2 regions of the Pseudaquabacterium inlustre genome follow, and region 2 is predicted to be linked to the other one. Evidence: riboswitches for the same ligand, from Rfam matches in the RefSeq annotation. Region 2 holds a riboswitch; the other holds the start of a gene.
The links. Region 2 has a riboswitch for cyclic di-GMP ahead of AACH10_RS15210 (S8 family serine peptidase). Riboswitches for the same ligand answer to the same signal wherever they lie in the genome.
Positions count from the first base shown of each region.

Region 1: another riboswitch for cyclic di-GMP. It lies ahead of AACH10_RS10965 (S8 family serine peptidase); the one in region 2 lies ahead of AACH10_RS15210 (S8 family serine peptidase).

Region 1 covers NZ_JBBUTH010000004.1:659,634-663,912, forward strand. The annotation lists gene lon (endopeptidase La) at 1-1,591, shown strand, start outside; tRNA gene AACH10_RS10955 (tRNA-Gly) at 1,753-1,828, shown strand; tRNA gene AACH10_RS10960 (tRNA-Cys) at 1,922-1,995, shown strand; cyclic di-GMP riboswitch class I at 2,206-2,306, shown strand; gene AACH10_RS10965 (S8 family serine peptidase) at 2,347-4,137, shown strand; gene bamC (outer membrane protein assembly factor BamC) at 4,251-4,279, opposite strand, start outside.
Region 2 covers NZ_JBBUTH010000008.1:133,370-137,648, reverse strand. The annotation lists gene AACH10_RS15210 (S8 family serine peptidase) at 1-1,470, opposite strand, end outside; cyclic di-GMP riboswitch class I at 1,662-1,748, opposite strand; gene AACH10_RS15205 (serine hydrolase domain-containing protein) at 2,047-3,360, opposite strand; gene AACH10_RS15200 (histidine phosphatase family protein) at 3,472-4,140, shown strand; gene AACH10_RS15195 (PEP-CTERM sorting domain-containing protein) at 4,168-4,279, opposite strand, start outside.

The DNA of each region.
Region 1 (4,279 bases), on a different contig from region 2:
GCTGATGTCGCCGATGTCGGCTGAAGCGACCGTGGTGCGCAACTACATCGACACTCTGGTCAATCTGCCCTGGGCCAAGAAGTCCAAGATCAAGCACGACCTGCCGCTGGCCGAAGCCGTGCTGAACGAGGACCACGCCGGTCTCGAGAAGGTCAAGGAACGCATCCTCGAGTACCTCGCGGTGCAGCAGCGCGTCGACAAGGTCAAGGCGCCCATCCTGTGCCTGGTGGGCCCCCCGGGCGTGGGCAAGACCTCGCTCGGCCAGAGCGTGGCGCGTGCCACCGGACGCAAGTTCGTGCGCATGGCGCTGGGTGGTGTGCGCGACGAGGCCGAGATCCGCGGCCACCGCCGCACCTACATCGGCTCGATGCCGGGCAAGGTGCTGCAGAGCCTGTCGAAGGTGCAGGTGCGCAACCCGCTGTTCCTGCTCGACGAGATCGACAAGCTGGGCATGGACTTCCGCGGCGATCCGTCGTCGGCCCTGCTGGAGGTGCTCGACCCCGAGCAGAACCACACCTTCAGCGACCATTACGTCGAGGTCGACTTCGACCTGTCGGACGTGATGTTCGTGGCCACGTCGAACTCGCTGAATATCCCGCCGGCCTTGCTGGACCGGATGGAAGTGATCCGCCTGTCGGGCTACACCGAGGACGAGAAGGTCAACATCGCCCAGGTGTACCTGCTGCCCAAGCAGCGCACCAACAACGGCGTGAAGGACGAGGAGCTCGAGGTCACCGAGGCTGCCATCCGTGACGTGATCCGCTACTACACCCGCGAGGCGGGCGTGCGCTCGCTCGAGCGTGAGGTCAGCAAGATCTGCCGCAAGACGGTCAAGGGCCTGCAGCTCAAGCAGTACACCGGCAAGGTGGTGGTCACGGCTGAGAACCTGCATGACTTCCTGGGTGTGCGCAAGTTCGACTTCGGTCGCGCCGAGAAGAAGAACCAGGTTGGACAAGTGGTCGGTCTGGCCTGGACCGAGGTGGGCGGCGATCTGCTGACCATCGAAGCCGCGGTGATGCCCGGCAAGGGCGGCATCATCCGCACCGGTTCGCTGGGCGACGTGATGAAGGAGTCGGTCGAGGCCGCACGCACCGTGGTGCGCAGCCGCGCCGCACGCCTGGGCATCAAGGACGAGTTGTTCGAGAAGCGCGACATCCACATCCACGTGCCGGATGGCGCCACGCCCAAGGACGGCCCCAGCGCGGGCATCGCGATGACGACGGCCTTCGTCTCGGCGCTCACCGGCATCCCGGTGAAGGCCGATGTGGCGATGACTGGCGAGATCACGCTGCGCGGCGAGGTCACGGCCATCGGTGGCCTGAAGGAAAAGCTGCTGGCGGCCCACCGCGGTGGCATCAAGACGGTGCTGATCCCCGAGGAAAACGTCAAGGATCTCCAGGACATCCCGGAGAACGTGAAGAACAGCCTCGAGATCATGCCGGTGCGCTGGATCGATCGCGTCATCGAGCTGGCGCTCGAGTCCACGCCGGCCGCGCTGCCGGAAGAGGACCCGGCCGCTGCTGCTGCCAAGGTGGAAGCGCCCAAGCCCGATGTGGCTGGTGGCGCCGCCGTGGACGCGCTGCCGCATTGAGGGCCTGCGGCGCAGACAGGCCGGTTGCGAAAGAATTTTTTGCGGCAGGCTTGCCAAGCCGCTGAATGTCTGTATAGAATGCGAGCTTCGCTGAACAGCAAAGACGACAGTCAAGCGACAGTGAAACGTTGACAAGCAGAGCAATCTGAGCGGTCAGCAACGCGGGAGTAGCTCAGTTGGTAGAGCGCAACCTTGCCAAGGTTGAGGTCGCGAGTTCGAGACTCGTCTCCCGCTCCAGATCTTTGAAAACGGGAAGCCTCGGCTTCCCGTTTTCGTCAGAATGGTCAGCGCGGTTGGCGCATCCGGCGCACACCGCCCCGCACTGAACGCGGCGCGATAGCAAAGCGGTTATGCAACGGATTGCAAATCCGTCTAGTCCGGTTCGACTCCGGATCGCGCCTCCAGATCCTTGGCCCGCTACGGCCACGTCATGAAGCCCCGCACTGCGGGGCTTTTTCGTTTCTTCAAGGATCTGTCGGTGCTGCGTGCACGGTGGGCACGGCTGTTACCGTTCGCTTGCAATTGCGCGGCCTGCTGCGGGCAGAACGCCACGCCGGCCCCGGGTGCGCGGTGCCCTGGCCTTGGCCCCCCAGGATGTGCTGGCTACAGTGTGCGCACCCATCCCGCAAACCACGTGAAAGCGTGGGACGCAAAGCCTCCGGCCTAACGTGTGGATCGTGCCGTCGATCCGCACCACGGTAGCGGGGTTGCCGGCCGGCGCCCGCCGACCGGCCTCGATCCACGAGGCACTCCCGATGACATCCCCATCCTCCCGTCGGCGCCTGCGCGCGGCAGCCACCCTGGCCACGCTGGTGCTCGGCGCGCTGGCCACACCGGCCTGGTCGTTCCAGGTCAGCGCATCGTCCAGCGACCCGGCTGCCGCCACCGCCGGCACAGACCGCCTGATCATCAAGTACAGCGCCAGCGTCGGCCTGATGCCGTCTGCGCGGGGACGGCAGGTGGCCGAGAGCGCCGCCACGCGCCATGGCGTGCGTATGAGCCACTGGCGCCAGACCGCCGCCGGCGCGCAGGTGTACCAGCTCAGCCGGCGCATGAGCCATGCCGACGCCGAGGCCCTGGCCAGCACGCTGCGAGCCACCGATGCCACGATCGAGTACGCCGAGCCCGATCGCCTGCTGCGACCGCAGTTCGTGCCCAACGACGCGATGTATGCGCAGCAATGGGCCTTGTTCGATGCCACCGGCGGCGTGCGTGCGCCGGCAGCGTGGGACCGTGCGACGGGCAGCGGCATCACCGTGGCCGTGATCGACACCGGCGTGCGTCCGCATGTCGATCTGGCGCCCAACCTGCTGGGGGGTTACGACTTCATCACCGACACCAAGGTGTCCAACGACGGCAATGCCCGCGACGCCGATGCCCTGGATCCTGGTGACGCGGTGGCGGCGGGCTTCTGCTACACCGGCTCGGCGGCCAGCAACAGCTCCTGGCATGGCACGCATGTGGCTGGCATCGTGGCTGCCGCAGCGGGCAACGGCGCGGGCGTGGCGGGCCTGGCCTTCAATGCGCGCGTGCTGCCGCTGCGTGCGCTGGGCCGCTGCGGCGGCTACACCTCCGACATTGCCGATGCCATCACCTGGGCGGTGGGCGGTGCCGTGGCGGGTCTGCCCACCAACACCACGCCGGCGCGGGTGATCAACCTGTCGCTCGGCGGCACCGGCAGCTGCGGCGTCACCACGCAGAACGCGATCAACACCGCCCGCGCAGCCGGCGCGGTGGTGGTGGTGGCCGCCGGCAACAGCAACAGCGACGCCACCAAGGCCACGCCGGCCAACTGTAGTGGCGTGGTGGTGGTGGCCGCCACCGGCAAGAGCGGGGCCAAGGCCTCGTACTCGAACTACGGCAGCAACGTGACACTGGCCGCCCCGGGCGGTGACAGCGGCGCGGGCATCCTGTCGACGCTGAATGCCGGCACCAGCGCACCGGGCGCCGACAGCTACGCGGCCTACATGGGCACCTCGATGGCCACGCCGGTGGTCAGTGGTGTCGCGGCGCTGATGCTGAGCGCCAACGCCAAGCTGACGCCCGACCAGGTGGCCAGCCTGCTCAAGAGCACGGCGCGGGCCTTCCCGGCCAGCTGCTCCGGTTGCGGTGCGGGCATCGTGGATGCATCGGCGGCCGTCGCTGCCGCAGTGGGGGCCACGGCGACCACGCCGACGCCGGTGGTCACCGTGCTGGCGGTCAACGAGGTGGAGCCGAACAACACGCTGGCCCAGGCGCAGGCCGTCGCCAGCACACCGGCCAATGTGAGCGGCACGTTGTCGACCACCTCCGACCTCGACCATTTCAAGGTGGCCATCCCGGCCGGCAAGTCGCTGACCGCCACGCTGACCGCGGGCAGCACTTCGGGCTTCGGCCTGACGCTGCTGAACACCAGCGGCCAGACGATCTACAGCGCGCCGGGCGTGGCAGGCCGCACGATCCAGGTCACGGTCAGCAACAGCGGTGCCACGGCGGCCACCGTGGTGCTGCGGGTGCTGCGCAGCACCGGCGCGGCGGGTGCCTACAAGCTGGCCCTGAGCAACTGACGCGGGCCGGCCGACCCCGGCCCGTCGCGTTCGACGCGACGCGACGCATCAAAGACCGCGGGGCCCCTGAGGGCCCCGCGTGCGCTTTCAGGCCGCCGGGTGGCGGCGCTGGATCACTTCAAGGCGTCGCTCAGGCGCGCGA
Region 2 (4,279 bases):
GGCCACCACCGGTGGCGTGCTGTCGGCCACCAGCAGGCTGGCATTGGCCACCGTGACGGCCAGGCTGGTCGAAGAGGCGCTGTTTCCCGCCGAGTCATAGGCCACAGCCTTCAGCGAGGCACTGCCGTTGCCCAGCGTGGCCGAGTCCAAGGCGAACTGGTAGGGCGCCACGGTATCTGAGGCCACCAGTTTGCCGTTGACCATCAAATCGACGCGGGTGACGCCAATGTTGTCGCTGGCAGCGACATCGATCGTGGTCACGCCGCTCACTGTGCTTCCGCCCGCTGGCGTGGTGATGGCCACGCTGGGCGCCTGGGTGTCCGCCGCCACGGCGCTGCGCGCAGCAACGACCGCGGCGGCTGCGTCCACACGGCCGTGGCCGTAGTAGATGTCGCGGCCGGCGCCTCCCAGGTCGGTGGCGGTGCCGTACAGGAGGCTCTCGACCTGCGATGGCCCCAGCGCCGGGTTGGTGGCCATCATCAGCGCCACGACACCGGCGGTCACCGGCGCGGCGAACGAGGTGCCCGAGGCGGCGCGGTAGCTGCCGTCGGCGGCAGTGGTCCAGATGCCGACGCCGGGCGCGGCCACTGCCACGTAGTTGCCATAGCTGGACCAACTGGCCCGCACATCGGCGCTGTCGGTGGCCGAGACCGGGATCATCGAGGTCACGGCGGGCGATCCGTCATTGCTGCCGGTGTTGCCGGCGCTGACCACCACCAATCCGCCCTTGCTGCGGAAGTACTGCGCTGCGCTTTGAACGGCTGCGCTGGCGTACACGCCAGCAAAGCTGACATTGGCCACCCGCGCGCCACGGTCGGCGGCCCAACTCAGACCACTCGCGATGGTGCTGTAGTAGGCATAGCCGGTGCTGTCGGCCACACGGATCGGCATCACGCTGGCGGCGCCGGCCACGCCGGCCACGCCACTGGCGTTGTTGGCGATGGCCGCGGCCGCACCGGCCACCGAGGTGCCATGGCCGGTGACGTCGGCGGTGTTGCTGTTGTTGTCCACCATGTTCCAGCCCGCCACCTGCCGCAGGTCGGGATGGGTGGGCAGCACACCCGAGTCGAGGATGGCGATGGTCACGCCACCGCCCTGGCTGGTGTCCCAGGCGCTCGGCGCCTGGATGCGACCGAGATGCCACTGGCTGCCGATGTAGGGATCGTTGGCGACCAGGGCGGTTGGTACGCGTCGGTCCAACTCGGCGAACTTCAGATGCGGATGCTTCTTCAGTTGCGCCAGCACGGCTGTTTCAGAGGCGCCGACGGGAAGTTGCAGCAAGTGCAGGTTGTCCTGACCCAGTTTGCGCGTGCTGCCGCCGTGCGGCTTGAGCGCCTTGCCGAGGTCGGCGCTGCTCAATCCGGCGCGCGGCATCAGCAGCAGTCGACCCAGAGCCCAGTCCGGCACCTGGGCCAGGGTCCCCAGAGGCAGCGTGCAGGCCGCCAAGCCGGCGGCCCAGGCCGCGAGCATGCGACGCGGCGGCAGGGAACCGCGGATGGACGCAGCGGATGCAGCGCGGCGCGTCAGGAGGGGACCGGAAACCATCGACATGCTCCAACTCGTGACTGCAGCCACGAGCGGCGGACTGGCGCAGACGATGGGCACCCCCAGCCCGTGGGGGCGCTGGTCATGGCGAAGTGCAGCGGGCACTGCGCGTGGCGTCTGGCAGTCCTGCCGTCATGGGGCTGCCGCCCTTTAGACCGTTGACTTTGCGTCCCACGCTTTCGCGTGGTTTGCCCTTTGCAGAACAACACTGCTGTCGAGTGCCTTCCCTGGACTGCAGAAGGGAATGACGGGTGGGTCTCGATCCGAGCTCATCCGTCAACCGTTGCGATTCTGCCGTCCACCTCGGCACCCGATGGTTCGGTTGTCGGCACGCGAATGGGTGGTTTCGAGGCCCGAACTGCGTCGACTTGTAACCCCGATCCGTGCAAACCCGGGGCGCGAGCCCGGTTGTGACCGATCCGCACGAGGGAACGGTGGATCGGGCGCACCGGATTGCGTTTTGTCACAGTCCGGTGCGCCAGAGGGGGCGTCGTGCGCCGCTCACCGGCTGTTGGGCACCCGTGGCTCCATCACCGCCCCCGCCACGATGTTGCGCAGGATGCTGCGGTAGGGCACGCGCATCTTCGGGCTTTGCATCATGAACACCACGGCCAGGTCCTGCGCCGGGTCGAGCCACATGTAGGTGCCGCCGGCGCCGCCCCAGTAGACCTCTCCCACCGCGGCCGGGTAGGCGGCCTCGCCGGCGCTGGTGCGCACCGCCAACCCCAGGCCGAAGCCGTAGCCCGGGCCGGGCAGGTACAGCGGCGTGCGTGCCACGCTGCTGCCCAGGTGGTCGGCCGTCATGTAGGCCAGCGTGGCCGGGCTGATCAGGCGCTTGCCTTCCAGTTCGCCGCCGTGGCGCAGCATGGCCAGGAAGCGCATGTAGTCCGGCGCGGTGCTCACCAGGCCGCCGCCGCCCGATTCCATCTTCTCCACCTGGCGCGGGTTGCCCACCTGCGCGCCCACGCCGATCACGCGGTCGTCGGGCAGGGGCTCGGCCAGCCGGGCCTGGCGTTCGGGCTCGGGCACGTAGAAGCTGGTGTCCTTCATGCCCAGCGGCGCGAAGATGCGCTGCTGCAGGAAGGCGCCCAGCGTCTGGCCCGAGGCCACCTCGATCACGCGGCCCAGCACGTCGGTGGCGTTGCTGTAGTCCCAGGTGCTGCCGGGATGGAAGGCCAGCGGCATCTTGGCGATCTTCTCGGCGAACTCGGCGTTGGTGATGTCGCCGGCGGCGGTGATGCCGGCCTTCTGGTAGGCCTGCTTGACCAGGCCGTCGCCGAAGAAGCCATAGGTCAGGCCGGCGGTGTGGCGCAGCAGGTCTTGCACGGTGGGCGGGCGGCGCGGCGGCACCAGTTCCAGCGTCTTGTGGCCTTGCGCGTCGGTCTTCTCGACGCCCACCTTCACGTCGGCAAAGGCCGGGATGTAGCGCGCAATGGGCGCCTCCAGCAGCAGCTTGCCCTCCTCGGCCAGCATCAGCGCGGCCACGCTGACGATGGGCTTGGTCATCGAGTAGATGCGGAAGATGTCGTCGGTCTTCATCGGCGCCGGGCTGGCCGGGTCGCGCTGGCCGACGGCGTCGACATAGGCCAGCTTGCCGCCGCGCATCACCATCACCACCGCGCCGGGGATGCGCTTGGCGGCCACCTCGGCACGCAGCCAGTCGCTCACCCGCGTGAGCCGCTCGGACGACAGGCCCACGGCCTCGGGCCGGGCGATCGGCAGGCCCTGCGCCTGCACCGGGGCCAGTGGCGCGGCGGTGGCCAGGCCCAGCAGCGCGGCCAGCAGCAGGGGGCGGATGGGGGTGCTCAGGCGCATGCGGTCTCCTCGTGTGGGGTTTGGTGGTGCGGCGGATGATGCCGCGCCGGGCGGCCTGTGGTGTCACCCAGGCTGCGCGGCGGCCCTGGGGATTGCCCGGACAATGGCGCGATGACCGAACTGCTCGTGATTCGCCATGGTGAGACCGACTGGAACCGCCAGCACCGCTTCCAGGGGCAGATCGACGTGCCGCTCAACCCGATGGGCCTGGCGCAGGCCGAGCGCCTGGCGCAGCGCCTGGTCGACGAGCCGCTGGACCTGATCATCACCAGCGACCTGCAGCGCGCCCGCGCCACCGCCGAGTCGGTGGCACGTCGGCACGGGCGTGTGCCGCCGTTGCTGCCGCTGCCCGAGGCGCTGTGGCGCGAGCAGGGTTTCGGGGTGCTGGAAGGGCTGGATGTGCCCACCATCCGCAGCCAGCACCCGCAGGTTTGGCAACAGTGGGTGCGGCACGAGGCCGACTACGCGCCGCCCGGCGGCGAGAGCAACGCGGTGTTCCACGGCCGTGTGATGCAGGCGCTGCATGCGCTGCTGGCCGAGCACGCGGGCCGCCGCGTGGCGGTGTTCAGCCACGGGGGCGTGCTGGACATGCTGTGGCGCACCGCGCAGGGCCAGCCGCTGGCCGGCCCGCGCACCTGCGAGATCCCGAACACCGGTCTGAACCGGCTGCGCTGGGAGGGCGGCACGCTGCGCATCGTGCAGTGGGCCGAGGCCGGGCACCTGCAGGGCCTGCCGCCACAGCCCAGCACGGCGCAGACACGGCACCCCGAGGCACCGTAGCCGGGCGCAAGCGCCCGACGCGCAGCGTCAGCGCCGACGCGTCGCGCGCAGCGCCAGAGCGGCCAGACCGCCCGCCAGCATCAGCCAGGTTCCCGGCTCGGGCACATGGGCCACCTGGAATGCGGCAAAGCCGCCCGGC